One region of the Paenibacillus sp. FSL H8-0280 genome, then DNA from elsewhere that is predicted to be linked to it. Evidence: riboswitches for the same ligand, from Rfam matches in the RefSeq annotation. Region 1 holds a riboswitch; the other holds the start of a gene.
What was found. A riboswitch is a leader RNA that binds a small molecule or an ion and turns the genes downstream of it on or off. The one in region 1 is predicted to bind thiamine pyrophosphate.
Positions count from the first base shown of each region.

Region 1 (7,451 bases):
CAATGTCCGATCTTTTGCTGATCACTGAACTCATCTTGATTATCTGTTCGCTTTACGTAATTCACTTATTTTCCATCCTGAGACTGATTACTCTCTGCAGCTTCACGACCGCGACCTCCCATGCCTCCTCGCGTATTATTTTCACCCAGTTTGGACAGGTCAACCGAAGAAGCATCAATCAGTGAATTCGAGTCCTCTTTTTGTTTCTCGGTCGTGGAAGGGATATTCCCGTCCAGTTGCCCTTGTATACTTTCTGCACGCAGCGAGCCAAGTTTGGTCAATTCTGTAACAGCTTCCTCGTACTTATCATACGTAATAAACGCTGTAGGGTCTTGCTTCACATATTCTGAGATCATGTTGTTCAGGCTTTGCACTTTTTCTTCATATTTTCCGTCTGCGAAGTATCCATCTACGATCTCCTGCAAATATTCATGATACTTGGCCTTATACTCCGGCACCTCAAGGAGCTTTCCTAAAATTGGACGTTCGTCCAGGCTGCCCCCTGATACCGGCGTATCAATCGCCAGATTCACGACATCGGAGGCAGAACCAGCTTGAAATCCACCGAAGGCCATGTTGTAGTCCCAGGGCAACATGCTGATCTGTCCATCGTTTTCATACAGATAATAGTTATGTCCCATGTTGGACGTGTAACTGTCCATATTGACAACGACCGTGTGGGCTGCAAAATATCTCAGAACTTCGTCCACATCCACATATTTCTCCAGTTCGGTACCTGTGCTCAAGTTTTTGAGCGATTCAATGACACGCTGATAATCTTCCTCTGTTGTTTTGGTCTCAGCATTGTCGAAGATGGCGGAGTAACTGGATGATTTGTCATCGGTATACACCAATGAAACACCATTGCCGCTTCCATCCATACCACCTGGACCACGGTTACCCTTCATACCTGCTTCCGGTAGTGTATTCGCTCCATCTTCCCCTGTCCCGCTGTTCATATTCGGTGGACTTGCACCATCCGGTGGCGCCATACCTTCAGTAGGTGGCTGCATATTTCCATACCCTTGTGCAAAAGGATTGCCATCTGGCCCTCCCATTCCTCCTGCCCCCATGTTGTCATCATTGTTCGGTTTGTAAAGTTCACCCTCATCATTCTTGGCTCGGGCGAGATATCCGCTGTCAATGTCTTCAACAGCCAGGTACAAACCCCAAGTCTCTCCATTTACACTAATATTGGAGAACGCGAATAAGGGTGCGTCTACGCCAATATAACTCATGATGTCATAACTCAAGTATTCCTTCATATAACTATTGTCGCTAATCATGTTGTTCACAACGAGCTTGTCCAACCCCATCCAAGTTTGATCCTTAACATACTCATCAAACTTGATTTTGAAACTATATCGATCCGTTGTATCATCGCTAGCGACTTGCCGAAGGCTGGAGTTACCCTTTGGACGAATTCCGACGTTTTCAATCGTTGTTCCGTTAATCGTAATATTAGCTGAGATGTACTGCTCCTCATTTGCATTATCCAGCATTTCTTTCCATGCCGTTTCATCCACATCAATCGAAATGGACATAACCTCAGTTTTGTTGATTTGATCGGCATACCCTACTGTCTGCGCAGTATTCTCCGTTTTACTCTGATTATCCGTATTCGTTTGTTCCTTTTCAGTCGGATTGTTGTCCGAGTCTCCATTCTCTTGATTAGTCGAGCTGCATGCCGTCAGCATTGCAGTACATAACACCGCTACACCGATAAATTTAGGCCATTTGTATATGCTCATTGCCATCACCTCATGATTGTTGTTGAATCTTTTTATATGTAATCATCATAGATGGCAATTCTTAAATGAATCTGAATGAGTGGCGTCATATGGTACTCTCTCATTGAATTAACTACCGGTGAACTCAAGGCTCCAGCCTCCATGACATCTCCCAAAAATCAAGCTCAAAGCGACTGCACATCACGAAAATATCTTCCATCCGTTGGTACGTTCCCTCGCTACAGCCTTCTAATAGCTTATCCGTTAACGTCACAAGGGATTGATTGCTGCTGTTGTATTCAGAGGAAGCATATCCTGTGATCCACTCTCCGTAAAAAGGATGCTCAGCTGCACCAGGCTTTTGGGAAAGAACTTGACCAATCTCTGCATAGCTCCATGAGCAGGCCAGAATGGATACAAGTACTTCTGCTATGCCACCCGCATGGGAAACAGAGAGCATATAGTTAGTATAGGCTGCATTTTTCAGTGCAGGTTTTACCTGAAAAACATGATCCTCTGTTATTCCTAATCGCTCCATATAAGAACGATGAATTTTCATTTCACCATTCAGGATGTTATCTACGTTTTCACTAAAAAACTGCATCAATTTGGGGTCGTGCGACTTGACGATACCTAGTGCAAATACACGGGCATAATCGAACAGGTACAAGTAGTCTTGCAGCAAATAATAACGAAATTGTTCAACCGGTAAGGAACCATCTCCGATCCCTTTAACAAAGGGATGCTCAAGACATTCCTTCCACACAGGCTGTGCTGCCTGATATAGTCTCTCTGAAATAGTCAACATGTGTTCCTCCAATTCATAATGTACGTATTTAAAAACAAAAAAAACGAAACATCCATAGGATGTTTCGCAGACAAATACACTAAAACAAGGGAGTTCGCATGAGCTACCCAAGTACAGTGTTTCATCGTTGCATCCCTACGTTGGCATTATCCAAATCAGGTAAGGTCGGTTTAACACCCTCTCAGCCGGTTAAGGCTCCCTCGCAAACGGTTAGTATGTAGTTAATTACTTTCTTATCCACATAAAAGAAAAAATAACATTCATTTAGTATATCAAGGGCTGTTAAATATAGTCAAGGCAGATTGTATCGCCCTCATCAGCTTGAGTGACGTATGTAAACGATGAAAACCATCACAACAATGGTTGAGTTTTAGCCACTGTTATGATGGTTTCTATTCTTGCAACTACTGCCGATGGTTTAATGCCCGAGTTTGTTCTTTCCCACAAAAGTGAGTATTCCGTACTGGGAAGTGTTTCTCCAGCTCTCATTGGTCGTATCATTCCATTTAGCTACGCTCTGCTTACCTCCGCCCTGGTTGTCGTTAATTTGAAGCTCGAAGCCGAGAACATTTCCTGTTTTGGGCGTCAATGATTGTAAATGAATTCTGGCTTCTACGAGGTATCCTTTATTTGTTTTCTTCACAGCACTTACAAGGCGTCCGGGTGAGGCACCGCCTGCAAAGGTTCCTACATTGTCTGCACTGATTCTGAACTGGGCATCATCATATTGAAAATACGGTGTGCGCTGGTGATTCTCGTCCAGGAAAATCTCAACCGAATCCTGATCCCATGGGTTGATGCTATCTGTGATGATGTTTGGATCAGTGACGTCGATCAGCAGGTATAGATATTCACCTGACCACATTGCGCGAGCCACTGCCTCTGCACCTTCGCTTTGGTTCAACCGGTTTACTTCAAACGGTGCAGCCTTATTCCATGATGTGTCTTTCTTCCCATCAATCTGAACAATCCCTTGTACAGCTTGTGCAGATTTGGGCATAGGGGCAAGCTGAATCACGCCGTATTTGCTTGTATCCTGTTCCTGAGATTGTGTTCGATCATTCCAGTACAGTGGATTATAAGGTTGTGTCCCACTTATACCGCCATCAGTCACACGGATATCCAATCCGGCTTCATATTCTGATCCGACTTGGATACCACCCCACGGAATGGACAATTCAACCTGATATCCGGTTTTGGTCTCGCGTACACGATATGAACGCTGCTCCACGCCCTCAGCTTTGCCAACCCGCTTAATGATTACATGTCGGTCATCTACTTCATATGAAGTGGTCTTGCCATTATTGAGATCAACAAAGATATCTACTTTGTCATTCACATCTGCCTTCGCATCCTGAACATCCACGAGGATATACAGGTTACTATGATCCCATAAGGTGCGGAAACTGGCTGATCCCGAAGAGTCACCCTTCAGTGGAGTAGACACCGCTTTGTTCCAGAGCGGATCTTGTGACTGTTTTTTGATATCCGGTTTACCCGAAAGTGAGACGGCTCTCTGTGTCAACACAGGCAAGCTGGATTCATCCACAAGTCCCCAGTATGCTTTTTTGGCCTTAAGGGCTGAATCAAACAGCATAGCCTGGTTGTTGTAAGACTTCTCATCTTGGAGTCCCCATAAGGTAACTGAAGAAATGTGGTCTTTGTGTTTTTTGTACAAATCCAACAGTTCCTTATATCGATACGCCTGCTTTACTGCGACTTCATCGGACATCTCTTCACCAAATGGAATTCCGCTATCAACATCCAGTTCCGTGATCTGAATATCCAATCCAAGTTCGGCGAACATGTTGATCGTTTTTTCAATTTCCTCGATGGGCGGGGATTCCAGGTTATAGTGGGATTGCAAACCCACACCATCGATGAGCCCTTTCTCTTTCAGTCGTTTGACCAACCGATACATATGCTCTCTTTTCTCAGGAACTTCCGTGAAGTATTCGTTGTAATATAATTTGGCATCCGGATCGGCTGCACGAGCGAATTCATAGGTTTTTTCAATGTAATCCGGACCGATTAGTTCATAAAAGGGACTTTTACGTAAACCGTTGGCATCACCGTTGCTATCCGCAATCGCCTCGTTTACCACATCCCAGGCATAGATCTTACCTTTGTATCGGGTCATGACGGTTTCAACGTAATCCTGAATCCGGGCAAGAAGTAATTCTCGACTCGCAGGGTTACCCTGAGGATCCTTGAACATCCACTCTGCTGCATCAATATGCCACAACAACGCATGTGCGCGTACGCCCATACCATGCTCCTCGGCGAACTGAACATATTGATCGGCTGCCTCGAACTCATAAACACCTTCGGAAGGAGACATGTACTTTGGTTTCATCTCGTAGGTTGCGGTCAAGCTGTTAAAGTGCTTTGTGAGCAGTTGTCCATATGCGCCTTCCAACTGCCAGCGATACACCGCTGCACCAATGGGGAAATCATCTTGATACAGGTCCTTCAGAGACAGAATCCCTTCTTCAATCTCCAGTTGCTCGGCCAGAGTAAATGATACATCATCCACATAGAACGATAACGTATCTACGCTATCTTCAGAGATGTAGGGTGTTTCGATGAACAAATTCAATTCAGTGGGATCATCGCTATACTGAAATTTTCCGGTGATCTTGTGCCATGTATTCCATTCTGTTTTGGCAATTTTCACGCTACCGATTGGGTTCCAGCTTTCGGCAGTTGTTTTTTTATATGTGGTGAGCTGTAGTGTTTGATCCGTGGTGGGCTCCTGAGTAAGTCTTACATATGCCGCAATTTCGTACTCTTGGTTACGCTTAAGCAGATCCTTCATGGATAACATCGGTCCATGATAGGAACGCTCACGGTTGGCGACCAGCATACTGGACTGACCTTCGTGTGCTTCCTGCTGTGTCACTGTCAGCCTTTCGTTACCTGTACGTGGAGTCCATCCCTGAAGTGTACCGTCTTCAAAGTTTGTGCTCAAATGACCTCCCTCCACTTCCGTAACTGCTTTGGCTGCATGTGAGACATTCGAAAATGGAAGCAGGGCGAGTACCAGCACAAGAACCAAGGCTGTTATATTCCATTGACCTAACCGTCTCATACAATTCCTCCTCTTGATTTGGTCTAAGTATTTCTGAACGGATTAACATCCAGATAAATAGATTATAGCTCTTTGGATAGCGCTTACATATAACAAATTTCCAATAGTTATAATAAAAAAGTTATCTTTTGGTAATTGTTAGTTTAGGAAACTGGAGTTCGTTCGCGTGGAATATCAAAAAAGTCGCTACATATTTGCAAGAATAAAAGACCGTTTCCCGATAAAATACGAGAAAACGGTCATAGTTAGAAAGTATCTTTTTTCTGTTCACTAACAGGCATATAAACTTTTTTTTATAATCGTCCCTCGTCACCCTGTTCCTCCTGCACAATTCGAGCAATGTGAATCATCAAATATAATAATTCCTCGTTCGATATGGAGATATCCAGCATATTCTGCACGTAGGTTTTGATCATCTCCGCGCATTTGTATTCAAGCGGATGCTCCTTCACCATGTGTTGAAATATAAAATCTTTCGCCGAATTGCCCAGACGTCCTTCTTGTAAACGCTGGATGAAGAATTGCAGATGTGTGACAAGTCTCACATAATGAATGGAATTTTTGTTCAATTGCATATCAAAGGTGTATTGTATCAGGTTAAAAATATCTTTTAACATCTTAACGGATTGCATTGTGCGCTCCATATTCTGCTCATGCGTTTGGGCATTCACGAAATGAAAAGCGATATTCCCTGCTTCTTCTTCCGGCAGTTCAATACCCAATTCTAGATTCAGCATCTGAACGGCTTCAAGGCCCAGTTCGAATTCGACAGGATGAAACCTCTGGATCTCCCATAACATGCGATTCTGTAATGCTACACCTTTTTTCCATCGTTCAATGGCAAACGACAAGTGATCCATAAGCGTAAAGAAGATTTGGTCGTCAAGAGACAACTGTTCTTTTGCATTGGTAATCAGTTTGTTTATGACATTCACATGTTTTTCTGGCATGTTTTCGATGGTTCGTACGTAAGCCTGGGCAGACGGATTATTTTGCAGAATGAATCGTTTCTGGATATGCTCCTCATCGATTCGCTCGCCGACTTTGCCTTTGAATGCCAACCCTTTTCCCATGACAATCATCTCTTGTCCCTGATCATCTTTGGTCAGAAGCAAGCTGTTATTTAATATTTTGATTACTCTCATGAATTCATCACGATCCTTTATTCTTTCGTGACCGCCTGATCCGAATTTCCGATACATCTGCCATTCTGTTTAATGACCTCTTGATACCACGAGAAGCTTTTCTTCTTCAAACGCTTCAAGTCTTTCAGATCCTGTTCACCACGGTTTACATAGATCATTCCATAACGTTTCCCATACCCCTGATGTGTGCTTACCACGTCAATAACGGACCAAGGGCAATAACCAATCACATCTACTCCATCTGTTAGAGCCAGTCTGATCTGTTCCAGATGTTTCTCGATAAAATCAATCCGGTACGTATCGTTAATGGTGTTATCTGCCTCAAGTACATCCGGGGCTCCAATACCATTTTCCGTAATTAGAATAGGGAGACCATATCGTTCACATACCTTACGCAATGTCAGCCTTAGGCCAACCGGGTCGATGACCCAGCCATATTTTGTTTTTTCGGTATAAGGATTCTCCGCTGCCCGGTAAACCCCCTGCTCACCAAGCATAATTTGCTGATCCCCTGCACGAGCTGTAACATCCGACGCATCTCCCATACTGGCGGCAATGGTTGCCGTCGAGTAGTAGTTGATTGCTACCAGATCGGGGCGGCCAGACTGGATATCTTCCATGTCACCCTGCTCAATAACCGGCTCTATGCCGCGTTCCTGTAAATAACTCCAGAATAA
Region 1 is NZ_CP150296.1:3,640,418-3,647,868, reverse strand. It holds gene MHI12_RS16095 (CotH kinase family protein) at 66-1,751, opposite strand; gene tenA (thiaminase II) at 1,876-2,538, opposite strand; TPP riboswitch at 2,653-2,750, opposite strand; gene MHI12_RS16085 (endo-1,4-beta-xylanase) at 2,957-5,629, opposite strand; gene licT (BglG family transcription antiterminator LicT) at 5,923-6,774, opposite strand; gene MHI12_RS16075 (glycoside hydrolase family 1 protein) at 6,792-7,451, opposite strand, start outside.

Region 2 (7,451 bases), 2.9 Mb from region 1:
AACTGGGTGTGGCTTGTGTTGTTCCGGTAGAAGGCGGTTGAATGGTTGCAGATTGGATCTGAGCTGAAGCGGCAGGCGCATTTACATTTCCCTCTGGAGAAGTTGGAGCTTCTGAAGCTTGGCGATGGATGCTTCCTGACTCTGACGTATGCAACGCATTTTCCAGAAAAAGTGATGGCTCCGAATCCGTTTCGCGCAAGATGCCAGGTTGGCCAAGCGTATCCAATACGCCCAGAAAATACTCCGACTCGCGGATAAAATGCAGAATGAGTACTTTGGCAAGCGGAACAGCTTGCACAGCAGCACTTTGTTCCAGAACAACATACAGCTGTTTGATGAACTCTCTCGATTGCTGCCGAGCTGCCAACACAAGTTGATCGATACAACGAACCATGTAGGGAGCAGGTGGATGGGTTGCGGGCAATAGTTGTTTTAAAAGCTGATTGGCTACTCGCTCACTGTTTGCAAAGGTAACCTCCCATTCCTCCAGTAGCTTGACGTATGGGGGCTCCAGATCAGGAACCAGGGCACGAATGACGAGTGTATGTTCTTTCTCCTGCTCTTTCCAGAAACGGATTTCCTCCAATGTCCGCAGAGGCAGCAGGTGACCATATCCATACCAGTTCATATACGCGAGACCTCCTTTAGATGAAATTAAAAAATGCAAAAATAGTTCATACAGGTAACCTAATCCGACAAATGATCTATGCGTTCAGACCGTCTGTTCATGCGTCCCAAGAGTATATTCCACGAGCTTGTTGTCCTATGAGTGCAAAAAAAAGAGCCCCTGAGGGCTCTGGAATAAATTCAATGATTGAAATTTGGTTATTCTCCATTATTCGTGTTCTGTACATCGTCACTGCTTGTTTTCGTTACATGACTGAGGAAAGTTGAGACACGGCGCAGATATTCTTTCGGATGCTCCCGGAAGATCAACTCATGATGCGCATCCTGGACAATCCATACATCGGAGTACGGATTGGTCTGGTTGGCGGCGAGTTGCTCCGCAATTGGATAAGGCGCCTTCTCGTCCTCTGTACCATGGATGAAGAAAATCGGGAACGGATAATCTTCCTTTTTCACTTCCTGGTATGGAATCTGTTGTAATCCGGTACCATTCAGAACAGGGAACAACAGTTTCATGATCTCCAGTGTAGGCTGACGTGGCAAATCGATCTGGTTGTGAATGTTGTGGTACAGCGTATCTGGCTCCAGCAGGAACGCACTGTCCAGAATCATTGCATCCACTTCCTTCGTAATCAGTCCGGTTTGTAACGCTGTACCGGCACCCATCGAGAAGCCCCAGACAACCAGTTCCTGCGCACCGCGCTGCTTGGCGAACTGGATGGCACCCAGCAATTGCTGTGACTCAGCTTTGCCACCTGTGGCTACAGCTTTGTTCACTTGAGAAGCGAAGCCGTAATCGAACATCACCACGTTGAAACCGAGTTGATGGGCATAGTGTGCCAGGTCATACATGGGTACCCATGTTTCTTCACGATTGGCACCATAGCCGTGACTGAAAATAATCGTTTTGCTTGCAGCATTGTCAGCAGGTATATACCATCCCTGCATCGTGCGGCTGCCATCTGCTGCCGGGAACGTGATGTCTTCGTACTTCATGTTCTTGGCCTGCATCGGATTGGAGAAGACCGGCGCTACAGTAGGATTGGATAATACCCATGCGATATAACCATGCAGTGCAATAAAACAAAACAGTAGAAAAAATACAACGGAGAGCAGCAACGCTACGATAATATGTTTGAACCGAATCAGCCTCGGTGATAGGGAAGAGGGCAGATCGGACACTTTTGTTTGCAGCGGGGCTTCGCTCTGGGATGATTGATACATGAATGCCCCTCCTTTGAAGTTCAGTTGAAGATAACAACGACATGAAAAGAGAATTGCGTCGATTTCAGAGCCTGCTTCAGAGCGATATCTTAATGTAATATATCTTTATCGTATGTTCCAATATAGTCAAAGTCAATTGATTGAGGGCATTTGTTACGCAATTGTTATATAGTTCTTAAGATATATGGGTAACATTACCTTAGTGTGTAAATTACAGGGGATTAAGTCTTATAAAAAGGAAAAATTTACACGTTGGCCTATTTTGATTTTGGCTCTTTTTGGTTTACAGATGAGACCGTTTCTCATATAATTTATGTAACCAAGTTTCATGTGATGAAACATGAGGAGGGCATTATGCCATGGAAGATCGCAAGTTAACCGTCCGGGCTGTGGAACGGGCGCTGGATATATTATTATGTTTTACCACACGCAGTGATCTGGGACTCACCGAAATTGCCAGCCAGATCGGCCTGCACAAAAGTACAGTCCACCGTTTGATGGCTACGCTGGAGGATCGAGGGTTCGTGATCCGCGATGCAGCAACAGAGAAGTACCGACTTGGCATCCGAATCTGGGAGCTGTCAGCTCACATGTCCCGCAGTGATGATCCCGCTATTCTGCTGCTGCCTGCGATGGAGCGACTGAGAGATCGATTGGGGGAGACCGTGAGTCTGTACCTGCGTGATGGGAGTGAACGGATACGGATTCAGGCTGTGCAAAGTGATCAGGCGATCCGCCGAGTCGCTCCAGTGGGTGTTAGACTCCCGCTGTCTGTGGGGGCTTCCAGCAAAGTCCTGATGGCGTTTGCCACGGACGAGGATCGTGAAGAACTGATGAACGGGCCGGAATGGCCGGTGTTTATTGATCCCGCGGTGTATTTGGCGCAAATGGGAGATATCCGGGATAACGGATATGCGACGAGTTATGAGGAACGTGAGCCGGGAGCTGCCGCGGTATCTGTACCGATTATGGATCGCAGAGGCAATATTGCAGCTGCCCTCTCGGTCTCAGGGCCTGTCAGCCGACTCTCGCAGGAGACATTACATGAATACGCACCTGTGTTGAAGGATGCAGCTACGCAAATGGGGCTCATGTTATCCTGATGTTGAGGTGAGGTTTTTCTCCAATTGAGTTGGTGTTCTGGAATATAAAGGTTGTTTTTATGTTCCGGTTGCGCTACTCTGTAATGGACGGCCCAACGGGGCCAGCTTTATTGAATATGAACGGCGGCTTATGTAAGCCGCAACTTATTAACGTTACTGGGGGAGTCCGAATTGTCCGGACTGAGACGGAATCGCATGAGATTCCGGACCCTTTGCACCTGATCTGGATCATACCAGCGTAGGGAAGTAATCGGCGAAATGACCACAACCACCACATGATGTGACCCTTGTTGGGCTCCGTTAAGGAGCTGATTGAAGGTGCATTATTGGTGATGGACATAAAAGTCGGTTCCTTCGGGGGACCGGCTTTTTTATATACAGGGAACAGGCGATATAGCGCGTATTCTATGGGCTTCTTTTTCACTAACCTACAAAAGTGGGCTTGGATGAGGAGGGAAGTCTCATAGATCGATGATCTGTGGCAGCCTCCGTCTGTTGTTAACTGTACATGAAAAGTGTCTCCCCTGGTCTGATGTAGGATCGCTCTTTCTTCTCTGCATTGCGCATGATTGGGACAGGTACGAAATTGAGCTAATGACGAAACCAACCAAACAAGCGACGAACACTGAGGAGGAGACAAGCGAACATGAGTACAGGAAATCAAACGGGACAACAAGCGATGGAACAGCAACATAACGATCAGCGGGTGGAAAAGGAAACAGGAGCGGCCGGACGGGTTCAGCCCTTTCCCGGTAGCCGCAAAGTATACATTCAGGGCTCACGGCCGGATATTGCTGTACCGGAGCGTGAGATAGCCCTTCATGACACAAATACTCCCCAAGGGGTGGAGCATAACGAACCGCTGCGTGTCTACGATACGAGCGGCCCCATGACAGATCCCGAATTTCATGCGGATATCCGTGCAGGTCTACCAGCTCTGCGCACTCGCTGGATCACAGAGCGTGGCGATGTCGAAGCTTATCAAGGCCGTACGGTTAAACCGGAGGATAACGGACTGAAGCCCGGAGGGAAGAGAGCCGGCGCCGAAGAGTATCCCGGATTACGTGGCAAACCCTTGCGGGCACAGCCGGGACGCTGTGTAACCCAGATGCACTACGCGAGGCAGGGAGTCATTACGGCAGAGATGGAATTCGCCGCCATTCGTGAAGGCGTGGAACCGGAATTTGTGCGGCAGGAGCTGGCGAGTGGACGGGCCATTCTGCCATCCAACATCAATCACCCGGAGAGTGAGCCGATGTTGATCGGTCGTCATTTTCACGTGAAGATCAATGCCAACATCGGCAACTCTGCCGTATCTTCCTCCATTGAGGAAGAGGTGGAGAAGATGACTTGGGCGGTACGCTGGGGATCGGATACGGTGATGGATCTGTCCACAGGCAAAAACATTCATACCACCCGGGAATGGATTATCCGCAATTCACCTGTGCCAATTGGTACGGTGCCGCTGTATCAGGCGCTGGAGAAGGTGAATGGCGAAGCGGAAGCGCTGACCTGGGAGTTGTACCGTGACACACTCATTGAGCAGGCAGAGCAGGGCGTGGACTACTTTACGATTCACGCAGGTGTACTGCTGCGTTATATCCCCATGACCGCCAAGCGAATGACAGGTATTGTGTCTCGGGGCGGTTCCATTATGGCAGCATGGTGTCTGGCGCATCATCAGGAGAATTTTTTGTACACCCATTTTGAAGAAATCTGCGAGATTATGAAAAGGTATGATGTGGCGTTTTCGCTGGGAGATGGACTTCGTCCAGGCAGTATCTACGATGCCAATGACGAAGCTCAGATGGCGGAACTGGCTACGCTCGGGGAACTGACGCAGATCGCATGGAAGCATGATGTGCAGGTGATGATCGAAGGTCCGGGGCATGTACCGATGCATAAGATCAAGGAGAATGTGGACTTGCAGATGGAGATCTGTAAAGAAGCACCGTTCTATACGCTGGGGCCGCTGACGACCGACATTGCCCCGGGTTACGATCACATCACGTCCGCCATTGGGGCGGCCATGATTGGCTGGTTCGGCACGTCGATGCTCTGTTATGTTACGCCAAAAGAACATTTGGGCCTGCCCAACAAGGATGATGTGCGGGAAGGGGTCATCGCCTACAAGATCGCAGCTCATGCCGCCGATCTGGCAAAAGGCCATCCGCGTGCTCAACGCCGCGATGACGCGTTGTCCAAGGCACGGTTCGAGTTCCGCTGGCGTGACCAGTTCAACCTTTCGCTGGACCCGGAACGGGCGCTGTCCTACCATGATGAGACGCTGCCGGCAGAAGGGGCCAAAGAAGCTCATTTCTGCTCCATGTGTGGACCAAAGTTCTGTAGCATGCGCATTACGCAGGACATTCGTGCCTTTGCGGCGGACAAAGGATTGTCCGAGAATGAGGCTGTAGCAGCGGGCATGCAGGAAAAGGCCGAGGAATATCGGACACGTTCCTAGGCGCCGGTACAGCGCAAGCTGGGCAGTCTGACATCGTTTGAAGGTGAGAATACTGCTATCATGTCTTCATCATCATCATATTGATCAGCTTCCTGATACTTTTTATCAGCATTATGGTTGATTGTCTAGCAGATGTTTAATAAAATGAATGTAAGTAAACACCAATAAGAGTAGCCAGGCCAATGGCTACTCCTGCACAGCATTTGCGGTGGGTATTCCTCCGAGTGCAGCAAGTTCAGATGAAGTGACCCGTCAGGCCGTCAACCTGTGGCGGGTCACTTCTTTTTACGATCGATGTATGTCAGGAGCGCAATAATTAACATCGCGAACACGATTACGTCGTTAAAAGAGAAGTTCATAGGATCACCTCCCACTGGAGGCAAGCCTATTTCCCACCACAAATTGGCTGTACAAAGTGATTATACCATTTGAAATGCTCTTGTTCGAGAGCATTTTTATTTTGCAAAAGGAGTCAATATAGTAGTTTTCACATGTTTTTAGTGATTGTAATGTTTCACTCCAAATCAGCCACTACTATCGAGCCAGGCCCAAATTCTTCTCCAAATACGCCGCAAGCAATGCCAGCGGGCTATGGATTGGAATACCGCGATCTATTGTAACCTGTGCAGCTGCGGGAGCCATAGACAGTTGGGCTGCCACTACCGTTTTACCCGGATACTGCTCAGCAATCTGCTGTAAGCCTTCTCGTACCGCTTCGAGATACCCTTGCTGATCTCCACGCATAATCAACTCAAATGTCCCAGGGATGCACACCGCATCCGTCTGAGATGTCTTGGCAACGTGTAGTTGCCCATTCTCATCCTCTTGCTGTAATGCCTGATTCACCCGTGCCATCGTTCCTTCAATAGTTGCCGGGTTGGTGAATGCTATTATGTAATCTCCTGGTACTCGCCGCATCTCCTGCAATAACGGATCATCTATGCCGATCACAGGCACAGGGACCTGTATGGCTTCCTGCTCCAATACTGTTGCAAACAGGGTACACGTAACCAGAATGGCATCGGCATGACACTCAGCGATCCATTGGAGCGTCTGGGCTACCTTCTCGTGAATAACGACCTCGGAAAAGTCAGAGTCATGTTTAAGACGGTCCAGACCTGGATCGACGTAATGGACCAATTCAACTTCATAAGGAGCAAGCGTCTCTTCAATTAAGGCGATGTTGGAATAATGAGCGTGAAAACAACCAATGGTGATCATGTGCTAAGTCCCCTTTTACAGTTCGTATATGTCATGGATCTCTTAGATATTTAAACCATTATAGAAACATGACTGAGAACTGTACAGTCGTTTATTGTCCAACGCCAATAACCGCCCTTCCGCCAAGCTGCGGAAAGACGGTTGATAACCTGACTCGACTAGGGTCGGTCCGGTGTCCATTTTTATCTAAGGGAAGGAGAAGCGTTTTTCTTCGCCATTTTTTGCTGTAAAATTTCATGAAAGGATAGACCTTGAGTGTTCTCATTCTCCTTTTTAGGAGCAGTGGTCGCCGTGTTGCGCGGATATTGGTGATGGTACGGGATCATTTGCTGAATAGGCATGCGGATCATCTTGGTTCCTCCTTTGATGCGTTTTTTTGAATTATGTATTTCGACTGGTTACCATGCCAGGTGCGCATATAGGTACATGTGACTTGTTAGACGAAATAGAAGAGTTTAAAGCGTAATTCCAATTGGATTGTAGTGATTTTACCCGGTTTTAAGGAGATGTAAACGGTTTTAGGGAAATTCAGGAGTAAAGGACCTGATATGAATGGTTTGATATGGGAGGATCGAATCGGTTGTTATGTGAATAGTCCTAATTTTAAGGAAGTCAATGGTACCCGCATATGAGGCATATTGTCTGGTTAAATGATGCAAAGCATGCTAACTAACTTGGTACCATGGTCGGGTTGTTTAGGGGGTAATGTAGTTCCGGATATAACAAAAAACTGCCGAGTGTACTCGGCAGCTTGCTTGATATGAAGATGGATGCGATGAAACTTGGATTCTGTCTGAGGTGGTATCGTGTTG
Region 2 is NZ_CP150296.1:734,270-741,720, forward strand. It holds gene MHI12_RS03445 (Fe-Mn family superoxide dismutase) at 1-628, opposite strand, end outside; gene MHI12_RS03450 (alpha/beta hydrolase) at 826-1,851, opposite strand; gene MHI12_RS03455 (IclR family transcriptional regulator) at 2,211-2,954, shown strand; TPP riboswitch at 3,103-3,216, shown strand; gene thiC (phosphomethylpyrimidine synthase ThiC) at 3,634-5,418, shown strand; gene MHI12_RS03465 (hypothetical protein) at 5,953-6,639, opposite strand; gene MHI12_RS03470 (hypothetical protein) at 6,822-6,989, opposite strand.
Region 2: it holds a riboswitch for thiamine pyrophosphate, as region 1 does, so the genes downstream of both, thiC (phosphomethylpyrimidine synthase ThiC) here and tenA (thiaminase II) in region 1, are expected to answer to the same signal.